DNA from 3 places in the Kocuria sp. CPCC 205231 genome. Region 1 is predicted to be linked to each of the others. Evidence: riboswitches for the same ligand, from Rfam matches in the RefSeq annotation. Region 1 holds a riboswitch; each other region holds the start of a gene.
What was found. A riboswitch is a leader RNA that binds a small molecule or an ion and turns the genes downstream of it on or off. The one in region 1 is predicted to bind S-adenosylmethionine.

Region 1 (5,021 bases):
CGCCCACAGGGAGAACAGGACGATGGTGATGCCCGAGCCGGCGAAGACCGTCCGGTTCACGGCCGGCCGGGAGCGCCCGGCGGGTGGGGTGCCGCTCTCGGGCGGTGACTGGTGCAGGGCGGAAGTCATGGGACGAGTCCTCCTGGAAGTGGTGATCCGGGTCGGGGAGCACCTGCCGGGTCCAGCGCGGACCGGGCAGGGGCGGGACGTCGTCGTGCCCGCGGACCGGTGCGGCGGCCGAAACCCGCGCCCCGGGGATGCTCAACATCGTGTCACCACCCTTCCGGTTGGTAAAGTCCTTTCTCATGAGCACCTCCTCCCGCGAGCGCATCCTCGACGGCGCCCTCGAGCTGATCCGGGGCGGCGGCACGGTCTCCCTGGCGTCGGCCGCGCGGCAGGCGGGTCTGACCAAGCCCGGGGTGATGTACCACTTCCCCACCAAGGAGGCGCTGATGCTCGCCCTGGTGGACCGGGTGATGGACGGCTGGGACGCGCAGATGGCCCGCCGCCTGACCGGCCCCCCGGAGCAGGTGCCCGCGGCGGAACGGCTGCGCGCCTACCTCGACTGGTGCCTGTCCGGGGAGGTCGACGAGACCGACCTCGTGATGCTCACCGACCAGCGGCTGCGCGCCACGCTCAAGGAGCGCTGGGTCGCGCGGGTGGAGCCGTGGGTGCACCTGCCGGCGGACCTGCCCGCCGAGCGCCGGAGCCGGCTGCTGGCCGTGCGGCTGCTCGCCGACGGCGTGTGGTTCGCCGACGCCGCGGGCGTCTTCGCCCCCGACCCGCAGGAGCGGGCCCGGGTCAGGGCGGTCGCCGACGAGCTCCTGGCGGGCTGAGCCGTGCTGCGCCGGCTGCTGCTGCTCGCCGCCGTGCTCGCCGAGGTGGCGGCCACGCTGTCGCTGAAGGCGGCTCTGGGCGAGCCCGCCTGGTACGCGCTCGTCGTCGCCGGCTACCTCGCCGCGTTCACCCTCCTGGCGGCCGTGCTGCGCCGCGGCATGCCGGTGGGGGTCGCCTACGGCGTGTGGGCCGCCCTCGGGGTGATGCTCACCGCCCTGGCGGCGGCCGTGGTCTACGGTGAGCGGCTGAGCCCGGCCGTGCTGGCCGGGATCGTGCTGGTCGTGGCCGGCGTGCTCTGCGTGGAGCTCGGCTCCCGCCGCCCCGCCCCCGAGACCGAGGAGGCGGCCTGATGGCCTGGCTCTTCCTCAGTGTCTCGATCCTCACCGAGGTCGCCGGAACCCTGTCCCTGCGGATGGCCGCCCGGGGCCGCCGCCGCTGGTACGCCGCCGTGGCCGTCGGCTACCTGGTGGCGTTCACCTGCCTGAGCCTCGTCCTGGCCGAGGGCATGGCGCTGGGCGTCGCCTACGGCATCTGGTCGGCCTCCGGCGTGGCGCTGACGGCGCTGGCCGGCCGGGTCCTGTTCCGCGAGCCGTTCACCTGGGTGACGGCGGCCGGGGTGGCCCTCATCGCCGGCGGAGTGCTCCTCATCGAGCTCGGCGCCCCGCCGGTCTGAGCGGTCCCCGGTGCCGGGCCGGGTCCGGCGCCCCGTCCCGGGTGGTGCGGCGCCGGATCTCGTGTAGAGTAGTCCGCAGTTGTTGAGGTTCGTTTTTGTCTTTCAAGCAGTTCGGCCCACTCGGGTGCAGCAGTTTTTCTGAGAAGACGTTTTCCATGCATCACAACTGTTTTGTTTCTCGAACGTCGGGAAACGTTCATCTCATGAAGGATCAGGTCTCCCATGACTACCGGTATCGTCAAGTGGTTCAACGCTGACAAGGGCTTTGGCTTCATCACCCCCGAGGACGGCTCCAAGGACGTCTTCGCCCACTTCTCCGCGATCAACTCGAACGGCTTCCGCTCGCTGAACGAGAACGACCGCGTCGAGTTCGAGACCCAGGACGGCCCCAAGGGCCCCCAGGCTGCGAACATCAACGTCATCTCCTAAGGATCTTCCGCGGGCTCCGGCCCGTTGATCCTCCAGAACCGTCGTCGGGCTGCGCCCGGCGGCGGTTCTGTCGTCGTACCCGCCGAGCAGCACCGGGAGGAAGCGCCGTGACCGTTCCCGATCCGCTCCCCGCCGCGGAGGAGCCGGAGGACCCCTTCGTGGTGAACCGGGTCTCCGACGCCGAGCTGGACGTCTCCGTGCCGTTCGAGGTCGAGGCCTCCGAGTGGGGATTCGACGGCTCCGCCGACGAGGCCGGCGGCGGGTGGGGCTCGGCGGGGGACTACGGCCTCGAGTGAGCACCCCGCGGGTCCCACCGGCGCTCCGGACGTCACCGTCCTCCCGCACGACGGAGGCCGCAGCCCGACGGGCTGCGGCCTCCGTGCGCTCCTGTCCGCCGGCTATGCCGACAGCGGGAGGGACGAGGGGTGGAGCTTGAAGAACGGGTGCCGTCCGGTCGCCGCGAGGGCTCCGGGAACGAGGAGCTGGCGGTACTTGGCGCACCATTGCGCCGTACCCTCCGTGTGCTCCGCCGCGGCGGCCAGGTCGTCGGCCTCGGGGCTCAGGTACTCCTGCACGTCCCCGTCGGTCGACGTGAGACGGACGAGGTGGAGATCGGGGAGGGCGGTGACGGTCACGTCGATCCACTCCTCGCGCTGGTCGGTGGTGATGGCTGTTCTTTCTTCGGACATGGTCATGTTTTCTCCTGACGTTCTTGCAGGCATCCGATGGCGTTGCCCGCCGCTTCGTCATCCGATCCACCCGGGAACATCGGGTTGGCGCGCAGCGGGTCGGAGCCCCTCCACGGTTCCGCCGGGGATCGTCGATCTCCGGCCGAGGGCGTGGACGCCGCATCTCGAGAAGCAGGTTCAGGCTACCCCGCGGCACCGACACCTCGACAAGCGAGTCGTGAGTTGTGTCACTGAAACGTAATGCGCGGGGCCGTCGCCTGCGCCGTCCCCGGTACTACGGGACCCATTCCAGCGCAACGATGTGTCGTCGAGATGTCCGGGCGGTGACACCCCGGGGAAGGCCTGTGCACAGGAGGGGGCACCGGATCCGGCCGGGTCGCCGCACGCGGACACGGTTCGGCCGATGTGGTTCAATGGGGAGAGCTTCAAGAGACCCGGTCGGCAAGCTCCGACTTGACCGGGCACCAACCCCATGTTCACGGGTGGTTCGGATGACGAAGCGGCTCGCATCGCCGCAGCAGCGGTACCCGGTGCGAGCAAGAGCGCACGAAGGATCCCGGTCATGTCCGACCCCCGCAACTCCGCCGCCCGCACGGGCGCGTTCCCCCAGCCCTCCCACGCCGTCCCGGCCACCGGGGTCGGGACCCGCCGCGACCCCGCGCCGAGCGTCCCGGCGATCAGCGTCTCCGCCATGAGCGTCGAGGACTACGCCCGCGTGGTGCAGGTCCGCACCGAGTTCGTGGACTTCCTGCTGGCTCCGGCCCGCGGGGAGCTCGCCGCCGCGGCCTGAGGCCCGCCGCCGTGGACCTCCTCCTGGACCGTTCCGTGCTGCTGGGGGTGCGCACCCCGGAGCGCTGCCCCGAGCTGGCCGAGGTCCTGCGCCGGCACGGACACCGGCGGCTGTTCCTGCCCGCCACGGTGCTCGGGGAGCTGCTCGCCGAGCGGCCCGACGAGACGCTGTGGGCGGAGCAGCTCGAGCTGCGCTTCCCGGGCCGGGTCCTCCCCGCGGACGCCGCCGTGGCCCGGGCGTGGGGAGCGCTGGCCGCGACGGGGGCGGCCGATCCGCTCGCCGGGCTCACCGCGGCCACGGCCCTGGTCCACGGGCTGACCGTGCTGACCGCGGAGCCGGGGCGGTACGCCGGCACCGGGGCGCCCGTGCTGGACGCGTCCCCCGCCCGCCGGTAGCCCTCAGACGGCCCGGCGGTGCCGGCGGCTGCGCCCCTGCCCCTGCGCCGAGAGCGCCACGGCGCGCTCGTAGTGCTCGAGCAGCTGCCCGACCAGCACGTCCCACGTCCGGCCCTGGACCGCCGCGTGCGCCGCGACGCCGAACGCGGCCCGCTTCGCCTCGTCGCCCAGGAGATCCGCCACGTGCCCGCGCAGCGCCCCGAGGTCGCCCGGGGGATAGAGCCAGCCGGTGCGGGACCGGTCCACGAGGTCGAGGGGACCGCCCCGGCCGGTCGCGACCACCGGCACCCCCGAGGCCATGGCCTCCTGGATCGTCTGGCAGAACGTCTCGAACTCGCCGGGGTGGACGAACACGTCGAAGGACGCCATGATGCGCGCCAGGTCGGCACCGCTGCGGCGCCCGGTGAAGTGGGCCTGCGGGAGCCGGCGGCGCAGGGCGTCCTCCTCCGGGCCCGAGCCCACGACCACCAGGCGGGTGCCGGGCAGGTCCGCGACCGCGGAGAGGTCCTCGACCTGCTTCTCCGGGGCGATCCGGCCCACGTAGCCGACGATCCGCCGGCCGCCGCCGACCTCCTCCCGCCACCGCTCGTCCCGGTGCCGGGGGGAGAAGCGGGTGGTGTCCACCCCGCGCCGCCACAGGTGCACGTCCTGGACGCCGTGCTCGGTGAGCTGCCGGACCGCCGCGGTGGACGGCGCGAGCGTGAGCGTGGCGAGGTTGTGCATGGAGCGCACGTGCCCCCACAGGAGCTGCTCGAGGAACGGGGCCCCGTACTTGGCCGCGTAGCCGGGCACGTCGGTCTGGTAGACCGCCACGCACGGCACCCCGAGCTGCTGGGCCGCCAGGATCGCCCGGCGGCCCAGCACGAACGGGGAGGCCACGTGGACCACGTCCGGCCGGAAGCGCTCCAGCTGCCGCCGCACCCGGGCCACGGTCCCGCCGGCCACCCGCACGGCGGGGTAGCCGGTGAGCGGAACGGCGGGCAGCCGGTGCACCGGCACCCCGTCGAGGTCCTCGACGACCTGCTCCGCCGGGCGCCCGAGCGGCGCGGGGTCGTAGGAGGGCGCCACGACCACGACGTCGTGCCCGCCGGCGACCAGCTGCTCGACGACCCGCAGCACCGAGTGGGTGACTCCGTTGAGGTGGGGGAGGAACTGCTCGGCGACCACGGCGACTCTCATGCTCCCGAGCCTGCCGGGGCCGGGCGACC
Region 2 (5,021 bases), on a different contig from region 1:
GTGCGGCGTGGACGCCGCCGACCGGCAGGCCCTGACGGACCTCCGCGAGCTGCAGGGGCGCCACGGCATGACCGTGGAGCAGCTGACCCTGCGCGCCGCCCGCACCCTCGAGCCGGCCCTGAGCCCGCGGCTGTCCGCCGCGCTGCGGATCCCCGACGACCACCAGGTGGACCCGCGCCGCCTCGTGGCGGGGCTGCTCGCGGCCCTCGTCGCCCCGGAGCTCCCGGAGCTCCCGGAGCCCGCCGGGCCCTCGCAGGCCCCCGGGGTCCCGCCCGTGCGCGACGGCGGACCGGCCCGCCTCGTCCACGGGCTCGCCACGGGGCTGCGCCGCCACGCCGAGGGCGCGGCGACGGGCGTCCGCCTGGCCGGCGGCGGGATGGTCTCCGCGACCTGGACGGTCCTCGCCCCGGGCGCCGGGCTCGGCGAGCTCGAGGGGCTGCCGGAGGACTGGCACCCGCCGCTGCGGCCGGTGCACGGGGACATCCTGCGCGCCCGGGTCCCCGCCGGGGCGCCGGAGCTGCTCGAGCGCACCGTCCGCGGCCTGGTGCACGGGGTGCCCGTCTACCTGGTGCCCCGCGCCGACGGGACCGTGGTGATCGGGGCGACCTCCCGCGAGGACGACCTGAGCGGCCCCAGCGCCGGCGGCGTGTTCCGGCTGCTGCGCGACGCCCAGGCGCTCGTGCCCGGCGTCGCCGACCTCGAGCTGATCGAGGTGCTGGCCCGCGCCCGGCCCGGCACCCCGGACGACATCCCGTACCTCGGCCGGGTCCGCGACCCGGACGGCTCGCCGGTGCCGGGGCTCGTGGTCTCCACCGGCTACTTCCGCCACGGCGTCCTGCTCGCCCCGCTGGCCGCCCGGCTCGCCGCGCAGCTGGTGGCCGGCGGGTCCGGAGCCGATCCGGCCGCCGACGCCGAGCACCTCGCCACCACCGACCCGCACCGCTTCGACCGCCCCGTCGAGGCCCGTCCAGGGGATCCCGCGCCGGCCGCCGCCGGGCCCGGGCCCCGGAGCAGGAGCACCCGATGACCGCCATCACCCTCAACGGCCGCCCGCACCGCGTGGCGGCGGAGGCGACCGTCGTCGACCTCGTCGCCGAGACCGTCGGCCGGGCCCTGGGGCCCGACGGCGCCCCGCTGGACGGCGGGCGCCTCGGCGTGGCCGTCGCCGTGGACGCCGCGGTCGTGCCCCGCAGCCGCTGGCGGCGGACCCCCGTGGCGGAGGGCCAGTCGATCGAGATCATCACCGCCGTCCAGGGAGGCTGACGTGACCGTCCCGCACCCCGACCCGCACCGCGACCCGCTCGTGCTCGACGGCACGGAGCTGGGCTCCCGGCTGATCATGGGCACCGGCGGCCTGAGCTCGCTGCACACCCTCGAGCAGGCGCTGCTGGCCTCCGGCACCGAGCTGACCACCGTGGCCCTGCGCCGCTACGCCCCCGGCCAGGGCGACTCCCTCTTCGCGCTGCTCGAGCGCAACGACATCCGGATCCTGCCCAACACCGCCGGGTGCTACACCGCCCGGGACGCGCTGCTGACCGCCGAGCTCGGCCGGGAGGCCCTCGAGACCGACTGGGTCAAGCTCGAGGTGATCGCGGACGAGGACACCCTGCTGCCCGACGTCGTGGAGCTCCTCGACGCCACCGAGCAGCTCGTGGCCCGCGGCTTCAAGGTCTTCGCCTACACCTCCGACGACCCGGCCGTCGCCCGCCGCCTCGAGGACCTCGGCGCGGCCGCGGTGATGCCCCTGGGGGCTCCCATCGGCACCGGGCTGGGCATCCTCAACCCGCACAACATCGAGCTCATCGCCTCCCGGGCCTCCGTGCCCGTGGTGCTCGACGCCGGGATCGGCACCGCCTCCGAGGCCGCCCTGGCCATGGAGCTGGGCTGCGACGCCGTGCTGCTGGCCAGCGCCGTCACCCGCGCCCAGGACCCGGTGGCGATGGCCACCGCGATGCGCCACGCCGTGCTCGCCGGCCGGCTCGCCGCCGGCGCCGGGCGCATCCCGGCCCGCCGCCACGCCCAGGCGTCCTCGCCGATGGCCGGGCGGATCGACGCGGACGCCGCCGGGGCCGGACCGGCTGACGGGCCGGCCGCCCGCCCGGCGGACGTGCCGCGCGGGGACTGGGCGCCCGTGGGGGAGCGGCCGTGAGCCCGCTGCCCCCGCTCGTGGAGCCCGGCCCCGGGCTGACCCGCGAGGAGCTCGAGCGATACGCCCGGCACCTGACCCTGCCCGGGATCGGGCCCCTCGGCCAGCGGCGGCTGCGGAACGCCCGCGTGCTCGTCATCGGTGCCGGGGGACTCGGGTCCCCCGCCCTGCAGTACCTCGCCGCGGCCGGGGTGGGGACCCTCGGGATCGTCGACGACGACGTCGTGGCGGTCTCCAACCTGCAGCGCCAGGTGGTGCACACCACCGCCGACGTCGGCCGCCCCAAGGCCGTCTCCGCCGCCGAGGCCGTCACCGCGCTCAACCCGCTGGTGGAGGTCCGCACCCACCCCGTCCGGCTGGACGCGGACAACGCCGTGGACATCGTCGGCCGGTACGACCTGGTCCTGGACGGCGCCGACAACTTCGCGACCCGGTACGTGGTCAGCGACGCCGCCGCCCTGACCGGCACGCCCTGCGTCTGGGGCTCCATCCTGCGCTTCGAGGGCCAGGTCAGCGTGTTCTGGGCCGGGCACGGACCCACCTACCGGGACCTCTACCCCGAGGCCCCGCCGGACGGGGAGGTGCCCAGCTGCGCCGAGGGCGGGGTCTTCGGCATGCTCCCCGCGACCGTCGGCGCGGTCATGGTCACCGAGGCCGTCAAGCTCGTCACCGGCACCGGGGAGCCCCTGCTCGGGCGGGTGCTGCTGCACGACGCGCTCGCGATGACCTGGCGCGAGATGCGCCTGGACCCGGATCCCGGCGCCGCCCCGGTCACCGCGGTCGCCGCGCCCGAGGCCGTGTGCGCGCTGCCCGGGGCGGGTCCCTCCGAGACCGTCGCGGCGGCTGAGCTGGCCCGGCTGCTGGAGCACCGGGAGCGCGGGGAGGCGACCTTCGCCCTGGTGGACGTGCGCGAGGACTGGGAGCGGGAGCTCGTGGCCATCGACGGCGCCGTGCCCGTGCCGCTGCAGGAGATCCTGGACCGCGGCGCGGACGCACTGCCCCGGGAGGCCCGCGGCGCGGACCTCGTGCTGCACTGCAAGGCCGGGGCCCGCTCCGCGACGGCGCTCGCCGCGCTGCGGCCGTTCTTCGCCGGGCGGGAGGAACGGGTCCGGCACCTCGAGGGCGGGGTGCTGGCCTGGGTGGCGCAGGTGGAGCCGGACAAGCCGGTCTACTGAGCCGGTCGGCGCCCCGGCCCCGTTCTCCCCCGCCCCTCTTCCGTCCGGGGCGGAGGGCGTGCCGCGCCGGAGCCGTACACCACGCGGGCCGAGGTGACGGTCTGTGACGTCGTCGTGACCTCCGATGACGTCCGGACGTCATCCGGTGGCACCGGACCTCGGTGGTCTGGTGCCATGTCAGACGTCACCATTCAGAGCGGCCGAGAGATCTGGCTCGACGACGCCGCAGCAACCCGTCCTTCCCAGGGGTCAGGGTGCTAACGCCAGAACCGATGGAGATCCCGGATCTGCAGTCGGTCCGTGACGTCAGCGTCCGGCGCTGCCGTCACCGGACCAGCCACTGGCGCGAGTGGGCGGCCGGCAATCCTCGGTGCGACCGAGAGGACCACCGCATGACCCCGAGCACGGTCGAGGAGACCACCGCCCATCCCCGCGCCGGCACGAATCCCGCCGCCGGCCTGCCCGCGGACTACGCCGGGCTGCGGGAGCACTTCCGGCCGCTGTTCGCGGAGATCGCCGCCGGCTCCCTGGACCGGGACCTCCGGCGCGCGCTGCCCTACGCGGAGGTCCGCCGGCTGGACCGGGCCGGGTTCGGCGTCCTGCGCGTGCCGGCGGCCCACGGCGGTCCCGGGGTCAGCCTCGAGGACTTCACCCGGCTGCTGGTCGACCTGGCCGAGGCGGACTCCAACATCGCCCACCTGTACCGCTCCCACCACGGCTTCGTGGAGTCCCTGCGCTTCCTGCCCCGGGAGCTCCAGGAGGTCTGGTACCCGCGGGTGCTGGCCGGGGCCACCGTCGGCAACGCCTCCACGGAGAAGGGCGGCAACGCGCTCGGCACCCTGAACACCGTGCTGAGCCGGACCGCCGAGGGCTGGGAGCTCACCGGCCGGAAGTTCTACGCCACCGGCTCCGTCTTCTGCGACTACACCCGCGTCTCGGCCGCGCTGGACGGCCGGGACGGGCGCCGCTTCGCCGTCGTCGCCACGGACGCCGAGGGCGTGACGCTCGAGGACGACTGGGACGGCTTCGGGCAGAAGCTCACCGGCACCGGCACCGCGGTCTTCGACCGGGTGCGCGTCCCGGACGACGCCGTGCTGGACCGCACCGCCGGCAGCGCGGAGGCCGTCCACGAGGCCGCCTTCTTCCAGCTCGTGCTGCTGGCCGTGCTGGCCGGCATCGCCCGGGCGGCCCGGCGGGACGCGGTGGAGACCATCGCCGGACGCCGGCGGACCTTCAACACCGGGCTCGGCCTGCCGTTCCGCGACGACCCGCTGATCCAGGAGGCCACCGGCCGGATCTCCGCCAAGGCCTTCGCCGCCGAGGCCACCGTGCTGCACGCCGCCCGCGCCCTGGACGACGGGATCGCCGCCGCCGCAGCGGCCGGCGCCGACCGGCCGGAGTTCACCGGGAGCCTCCCGGCGGCGCTGCACGAGTCCGAGATCGCCGTGGAGCACGCCCAGGTCACCGTGCCGGAGCTGGCGCTCGGCGCGGCCCAGGACCTGTTCCTCACCGTGGGCGCCTCCGCCACGTCCACGGCCAAGGGCCTGGACCGGCACTGGCGCAACGCCCAGACCGTGGCCACCCACAACCCGATCGCCTTCCGCGCCCGCGCCCTCGGCGACTACCTCATCAACGGGACCCTGCCGGAGGGCCTGAACGCCATCGGCGACGCCAGGACCGACGCCACGCCCGGTGCGACG
Region 3 (5,021 bases), on a different contig from region 1:
CACCAGGAAGATCGGGGCCCAGATGCCGATCGTCGCGTAGGTGGGGAGCATGCCGATCAGCATCGTCGCGGCACCCATGCCCACCAGGGTGAGGACCAGGACGATCTTGCGGCCGTACTTGTCGCCGAGGTGGCCGGCGACCACCGCGCCCAGCGGGCGGAAGAGGAAGCTGATGCCCAGGGAGGCCCACGCGACCACCTGGGCGAGGCCGGCGTTCTCCTCGGACAGCGGCGCGAAGTACAGCGGCGCCAGGACGAAGGCCGCGGCCTGGGCGTAGATGAAGAAGTCGTACCACTCGATGGTGGTGCCCACGAGGGTGCCGGCGAGGACCTTGCGCTCCTCGCGCGACATCTCGTGCCGCCCGGCCGGGGCGGAGGATGGGTGCGCCATGGGATCTCCAGGGAATCGGGGACGGCGACGTCCGCGGCGGAACCGAACGCATCATGACCGAACGTTCGGTATTGCATTGCGATACTACGGGCGGAAGTGACGCCTGTCACCCTCCGGACGGAATAATCAAACCATGTATCACTACATGTGACACAGACCACCGGGGATGGAAACCGCCGGGCCCGGCCCTCGCAGGAGGACCGGGCCCGGCGGCGCGGCAGGGGCGTCGGGGACGCCGGGATGCGGCTCAGCGGTAGAGCCGCTCCGTGGCCAGGCGCGCTCCCTCGACGAGGGACTCGAGCTTGGCCCAGGCGATCTGCGGGTGCAGGCGCCCGCCCAGACCGCAGTCGGTCGACGCGACGACGTTCTCGCGGCCCACGACCGAGGCGAACTGCTCGATCCGGTCGGCCACCAGCTCCGGGTGCTCCACCACGTTCGTCGAGTGGGAGACCACGCCCGGGATGATCACGCGGCCCTCGGGCAGCGCGTGGTCCTTCCAGACCTTCCACTCGTGGGCGTGCCGGGCGGAGGCGCCCTCGAAGGTGTAGCCGCCGGCGCTGATGGTCAGCATCAGGTCCACGAGGTGCTTCAGCTCGAGGTCCGTGGTGTGCGGGCCGTGCCAGGAGCCCCAGCACAGGTGGAAGCGGACCTGCTCCTCGGGGATCCCCCGCAGCGCGTGGTTGAGCGCCTCGACGCGCAGCCGCGTGAACGCCAGGTAGTCCTCGACCGTGGGCTCGGGGTTGATCTGGTCCCAGGACTCCGCGATGGACGGGTCGTCGATCTGCACGGTCAGCCCGGCGTCCGTGATCGCCAGGTACTCCTCGCGCATCGCGTCGGCGCACGCGTAGACGAGCTCCTCGTCGGTCCTGTAGTACTCGTTCGTCACGCGCGCGGCGGAGCCGGGGGAGAGGGCGGCCACGAACCCGGTCTGCGCCCCGGTGGCCGCCATGGCCGCCCGGAGGTTGCGGACGTCCGAGGCCACGGCCTCCTGTCCCGTGTAGGTCAGCGGCCCGGTGATCTTGGGCTGCGTGGTCGAGGAGCGCCCGGTGAGGATGCCCGACGCCGGGTCCTCGTACGCCTCCCGGAAGCGCTCGCGGTCCCGGCGGTCCGGGAAGCTCGTGAGCACGATGTGGCCGGGCGAGGAGCGCCTCTTCTCCGTGGACGCCCACCGGTCCTCGTCGGTCGGGGTGAGCCCGCCGAGGCGGGAGAAGGAGTAGTTCCACCACGCGCCGTAGTCGACCGCGCTGGACATCGTGTGCCCGTACTCGCCGTCGTTGACCACGTCCACGCCGATCTCGCGCTGCCGGCGCACCACGTCCTCGACGCCCACGGCGAGCTCGTCGGTGAGCTGCTCGAACGTGATGGCGCCCTCGGCGTGCCGCTGGTTGGCCTCGAGCAGCCGCGGGGTCCGCGGCAGGGAGCCCACGTGGGTGGTCTGCACGTGGTCGGTGTTCTGCATGGTCATGCGTGTCCTCCTGAGGGTCTGCGGGAAGGTCGGGGGCCGGTCAGGACCAGAGCCGGCGGGAGGCGAGCTCGGCCCCGCGGGCGAGGGTCTCGAGCTTCGCCGCGGCGATCTGCGGATGGATCCGCCCGCCCAGGCCGCAGTCGGTCGAGGCGATCACGTTCTCGCGGCCCACCTGGCGGGCGAAGCGCTCGATCCGGTCGGCCACCAGCTCCGGGTGCTCCACCACGTTGGTGGCGTGGGAGACGATCCCCGGGATGATGATCTTGCCCTCGGGCAGCTCGTGGTCCTGCCAGACCTTCCACTCGTGCTCGTGCCGGGCGTTGGCGGCCTCGAAGCTGTAGCCGCCGGCCCTGATGGAGAGCATGAGCTCCACCAGGAGCTCGAACCCGAGGTCCGTGGTGTGCGGGCCGTGCCAGGAGCCCCAGCACAGGTGGAAGCGCACCTGCTCCTCCGGGATGCCCTCGAGGGCGTAGTTGAGGGCCTCGACCCGCTTGCGGGTGAACGCGAGGTAGTCCTCCACGCCGGGCTCGGGATTGACCTGGTCCCAGTTCTCCGCGATGGACGGGTCGTCGATCTGCACGATCAGCCCGGCGTCGGTGATCGCCCGGTACTCCTCGCGCATCACCTCGGCGCAGGCGGTCAGCACCTCGTCCTCGTCCGCGTAGTGGGTGTTCTCCAGCCGCGCGCACGAGCCCGGGGACAGCGCGGCGAGGTAGCCCTCGCTCGCGCCCGTGGCCTGCAGCCCGGCCTTGAGGTTGCGGATGTCCGCCTCCAGCGCCGCGTGGCCCGTGTACTCCAGCTTCCCGGTGATCTTCGGGAACGGCGCCTGCTTGCCCGTGGTGATGCCCGAGGAGGGGTCCGTGTACGCCTCGTGGAAGAGCCGGCGGTCCCGGCGGTCCCCGAAGCTCGTCAGGACCACCCTGCCGGGCGAGGAGCGCTGCGGCTCCTGCTCCCACAGGTCCACGTCGCCGGGGGTGAGGCCCGAGATCCGGGCGAAGACGTAGTGCCACCACGCGCCGTAGTCGACCTCCGCGGCCATGACGTGGCCGTACTCGCCGTCGTTGACCACGTCGATCCCGAGCTCGCGCTGTCGGCGGACCACGTCGACCACCGAGTCCTGCAGGAGCCGGTCGTACTCCGCCTCCGGGACGGCCCCCTTCGCCCGGTTGGCCTCGAGCAGCGCCGGGGTGCGCGGGAGGGACCCGGCGTGGGTCGTGCGGATGCGGTCGGCGCTTCGCAGCATGGGTCGTGCGTCCTTTCCATCGGTCCTGGCGGTAGCACCGGAGGCGGGACGGGGATGCCGTCGCCCGGGTTGCTGCGGCGTCGTCGAGCCAGATCTCTCGGCCGCTCTGGATGGTGACCCTGTCATCCAAGCGCACCCGTGCGCGCTGCGCCATTCGGCGCCCGGATGACGGACATGACGCCGTGTGACGCGACCCGGCGCGCACTCCCGGGAGGAGCTGTCCTTCGCGAACATGGCCTGGATCACATACCGTGGCGGTGATCCGTGCCCCTCACCCCGCGGGCACGACGGACCAGAGGAAGGACCCCCATGTCCCAGACGCCCCAGCAGCAGGACCTCGAGGGCCGCACGGCGCTCGTCACCGGTGGCGCGAGCGGCATCGGCCTGGCCGCCGCCCGGGCCCTCGCCGGCTCCGGCGCGCACGTGGTCGTGGCCGACGTCGACGAGGCCGGGGCGCAGCGCGTCGCGGACGAGCTCGGCGGCCGCGCGTGGGCCGTCGACCTGCTCGACACCGCGGCGCTCGCCGAGCTGAGCCTCGAGGTCGACGTGCTGGTCAACAACGCCGGCATCCAGAAGGTCGCCCCCCTCCAGGAGTTCGACCCCGCGGACTTCCACCGGATCCTGGTGCTGATGCTGGAGTCCCCGTTCCTGCTGGTGCGCGCCGCGCTGCCGCACATGTACGAGCGGGGCTGGGGGCGCGTCATCAACGTCTCCTCCGTGCACGGGCTGCGGGCGTCCCCCTACAAGAGCGCCTACGTCTCGGCGAAGCACGGCCTGGAGGGGCTGTCCAAGACCGTCGCGGTGGAGGGCGCGGCCCACGGGGTGACGAGCAACTGCATCAACCCCGGCTACGTGCGCACCCCGCTCGTCGAGAAGCAGATCGCCGACCAGGCGAGGGTGCACGGGATCCCCGAGTCCGAGGTGGTGGAGCGGATCATGCTCGGCGAGACGCCGATCAAGAAGCTCGTGGACCCGGAGGACGTCGGCAGCCTGGTCGCGTGGCTGGCCGGACCGCACGCGTCCATGGTCACCGGGGCCTCCTACACGATGGACGGCGGCTGGACGGCGCGCTGAGCCCGCCCCGGGCCGCTCAGCGGTGACCCAGCTCCCGGGAGAGCCGGTGGGCCTCCGTGAGCAGGGCCCGGCCCAGGAGCTGCCGGCGCTCGCCGCTGAACCGGGGCTCGATGCCCGTGAGGCTCAGCGCGTAGACCGGCGCGCCCGTCGCGTCGAAGACCGCGGCGGCCATGCCCCAGCTGCCCTCGACGATCAGCCCCGGGTTCACGGCGAAGCCCTCCCGCCGGACGTCCGCGAGCAGCTCCCGGATCCGCTCGGGCGTGTGCAGCGGGCCCCACTCGGCGCGGGCCCCGGCCGTGGCCGCGAGGACCCGGTCCACCTCCGCGTCCGGGAGGTGGGCCAGGACCGCCAGCCCTGCCGAGGCCACGCCGAGCGGCAGCCGCAGCCCCTCGTAGAGGACGTGGGAGCGGATGGGGAAGGCGCCCTCCACGCGCGCCAGGCAGACCGTCTCCAGCCCCCGGCGGACCGAGAGGAACGCGCTCTCGCCGGTGGCCTCCGCGAGCCGGCGCAGCGAGGGCCCGGCCAGCTCCCGGATCGGATAGCGGTGGGCCGCCACCGCGCCCAGCACGTACAGCTCGGGGCCCAGCTGCCAGGCCCCGGTCCCGGCGTCGCGGTCCACGAGGCCCTCCTCGGCCAGTCCCGTGAGCAGCCGGTGCACGGTGGGGCGGGTCAGCCCGGTCTCGGCGGCGAGCTCCGCCACCGTGCTGCCCCGTTCCCGCCCCGCGACGGCCCGCAGCAGCTGCCCCACCCGGTGGACCACCTGGGTCCCCTGGCCCGTCGTCCGCTCCTGTCCCATGACTCCACTATATGGACAGTCGGGGGACGAATGGCCGGATGCTGAGGAGAAGC

Region 2: it holds a riboswitch for S-adenosylmethionine, as region 1 does, so the genes downstream of both, RF640_RS02975 (acyl-CoA dehydrogenase family protein) here and RF640_RS11080 (hypothetical protein) in region 1, are expected to answer to the same signal.
Region 3: it holds a riboswitch for S-adenosylmethionine, as region 1 does, so the genes downstream of both, RF640_RS07375 (cobalamin-independent methionine synthase II family protein) here and RF640_RS11080 (hypothetical protein) in region 1, are expected to answer to the same signal.

The regions. Positions count from the first base shown of each region.
Region 1 covers NZ_JAVKPP010000009.1:56,738-61,758, reverse strand. The annotation lists gene betT (choline BCCT transporter BetT) at 1-129, opposite strand, end outside; gene RF640_RS11110 (TetR/AcrR family transcriptional regulator) at 306-836, shown strand; gene RF640_RS11105 (multidrug efflux SMR transporter) at 840-1,187, shown strand; gene RF640_RS11100 (multidrug efflux SMR transporter) at 1,187-1,510, shown strand; gene RF640_RS11095 (cold-shock protein) at 1,733-1,939, shown strand; gene RF640_RS11090 (hypothetical protein) at 2,047-2,235, shown strand; gene RF640_RS11085 (hypothetical protein) at 2,338-2,634, opposite strand; SAM riboswitch class IV at 3,052-3,177, shown strand; gene RF640_RS11080 (hypothetical protein) at 3,191-3,418, shown strand; gene RF640_RS11075 (PIN domain-containing protein) at 3,430-3,813, shown strand; gene RF640_RS11070 (glycosyltransferase family 1 protein) at 3,817-4,992, opposite strand.
Region 2 covers NZ_JAVKPP010000002.1:288,782-293,802, reverse strand. The annotation lists gene RF640_RS02995 (FAD-dependent oxidoreductase) at 1-1,027, shown strand, start outside; gene thiS (sulfur carrier protein ThiS) at 1,024-1,263, shown strand; gene RF640_RS02985 (thiazole synthase) at 1,265-2,149, shown strand; gene moeB (molybdopterin-synthase adenylyltransferase MoeB) at 2,146-3,321, shown strand; SAM riboswitch class I at 3,506-3,600, shown strand; gene RF640_RS02975 (acyl-CoA dehydrogenase family protein) at 3,714-5,021, shown strand, end outside.
Region 3 covers NZ_JAVKPP010000005.1:265,140-270,160, forward strand. The annotation lists gene RF640_RS07365 (MFS transporter) at 1-390, opposite strand, end outside; gene RF640_RS07370 (cobalamin-independent methionine synthase II family protein) at 638-1,849, opposite strand; gene RF640_RS07375 (cobalamin-independent methionine synthase II family protein) at 1,896-3,098, opposite strand; SAM riboswitch class I at 3,112-3,215, opposite strand; gene RF640_RS07380 (3-hydroxybutyrate dehydrogenase) at 3,408-4,172, shown strand; gene RF640_RS07385 (IclR family transcriptional regulator) at 4,189-4,968, opposite strand.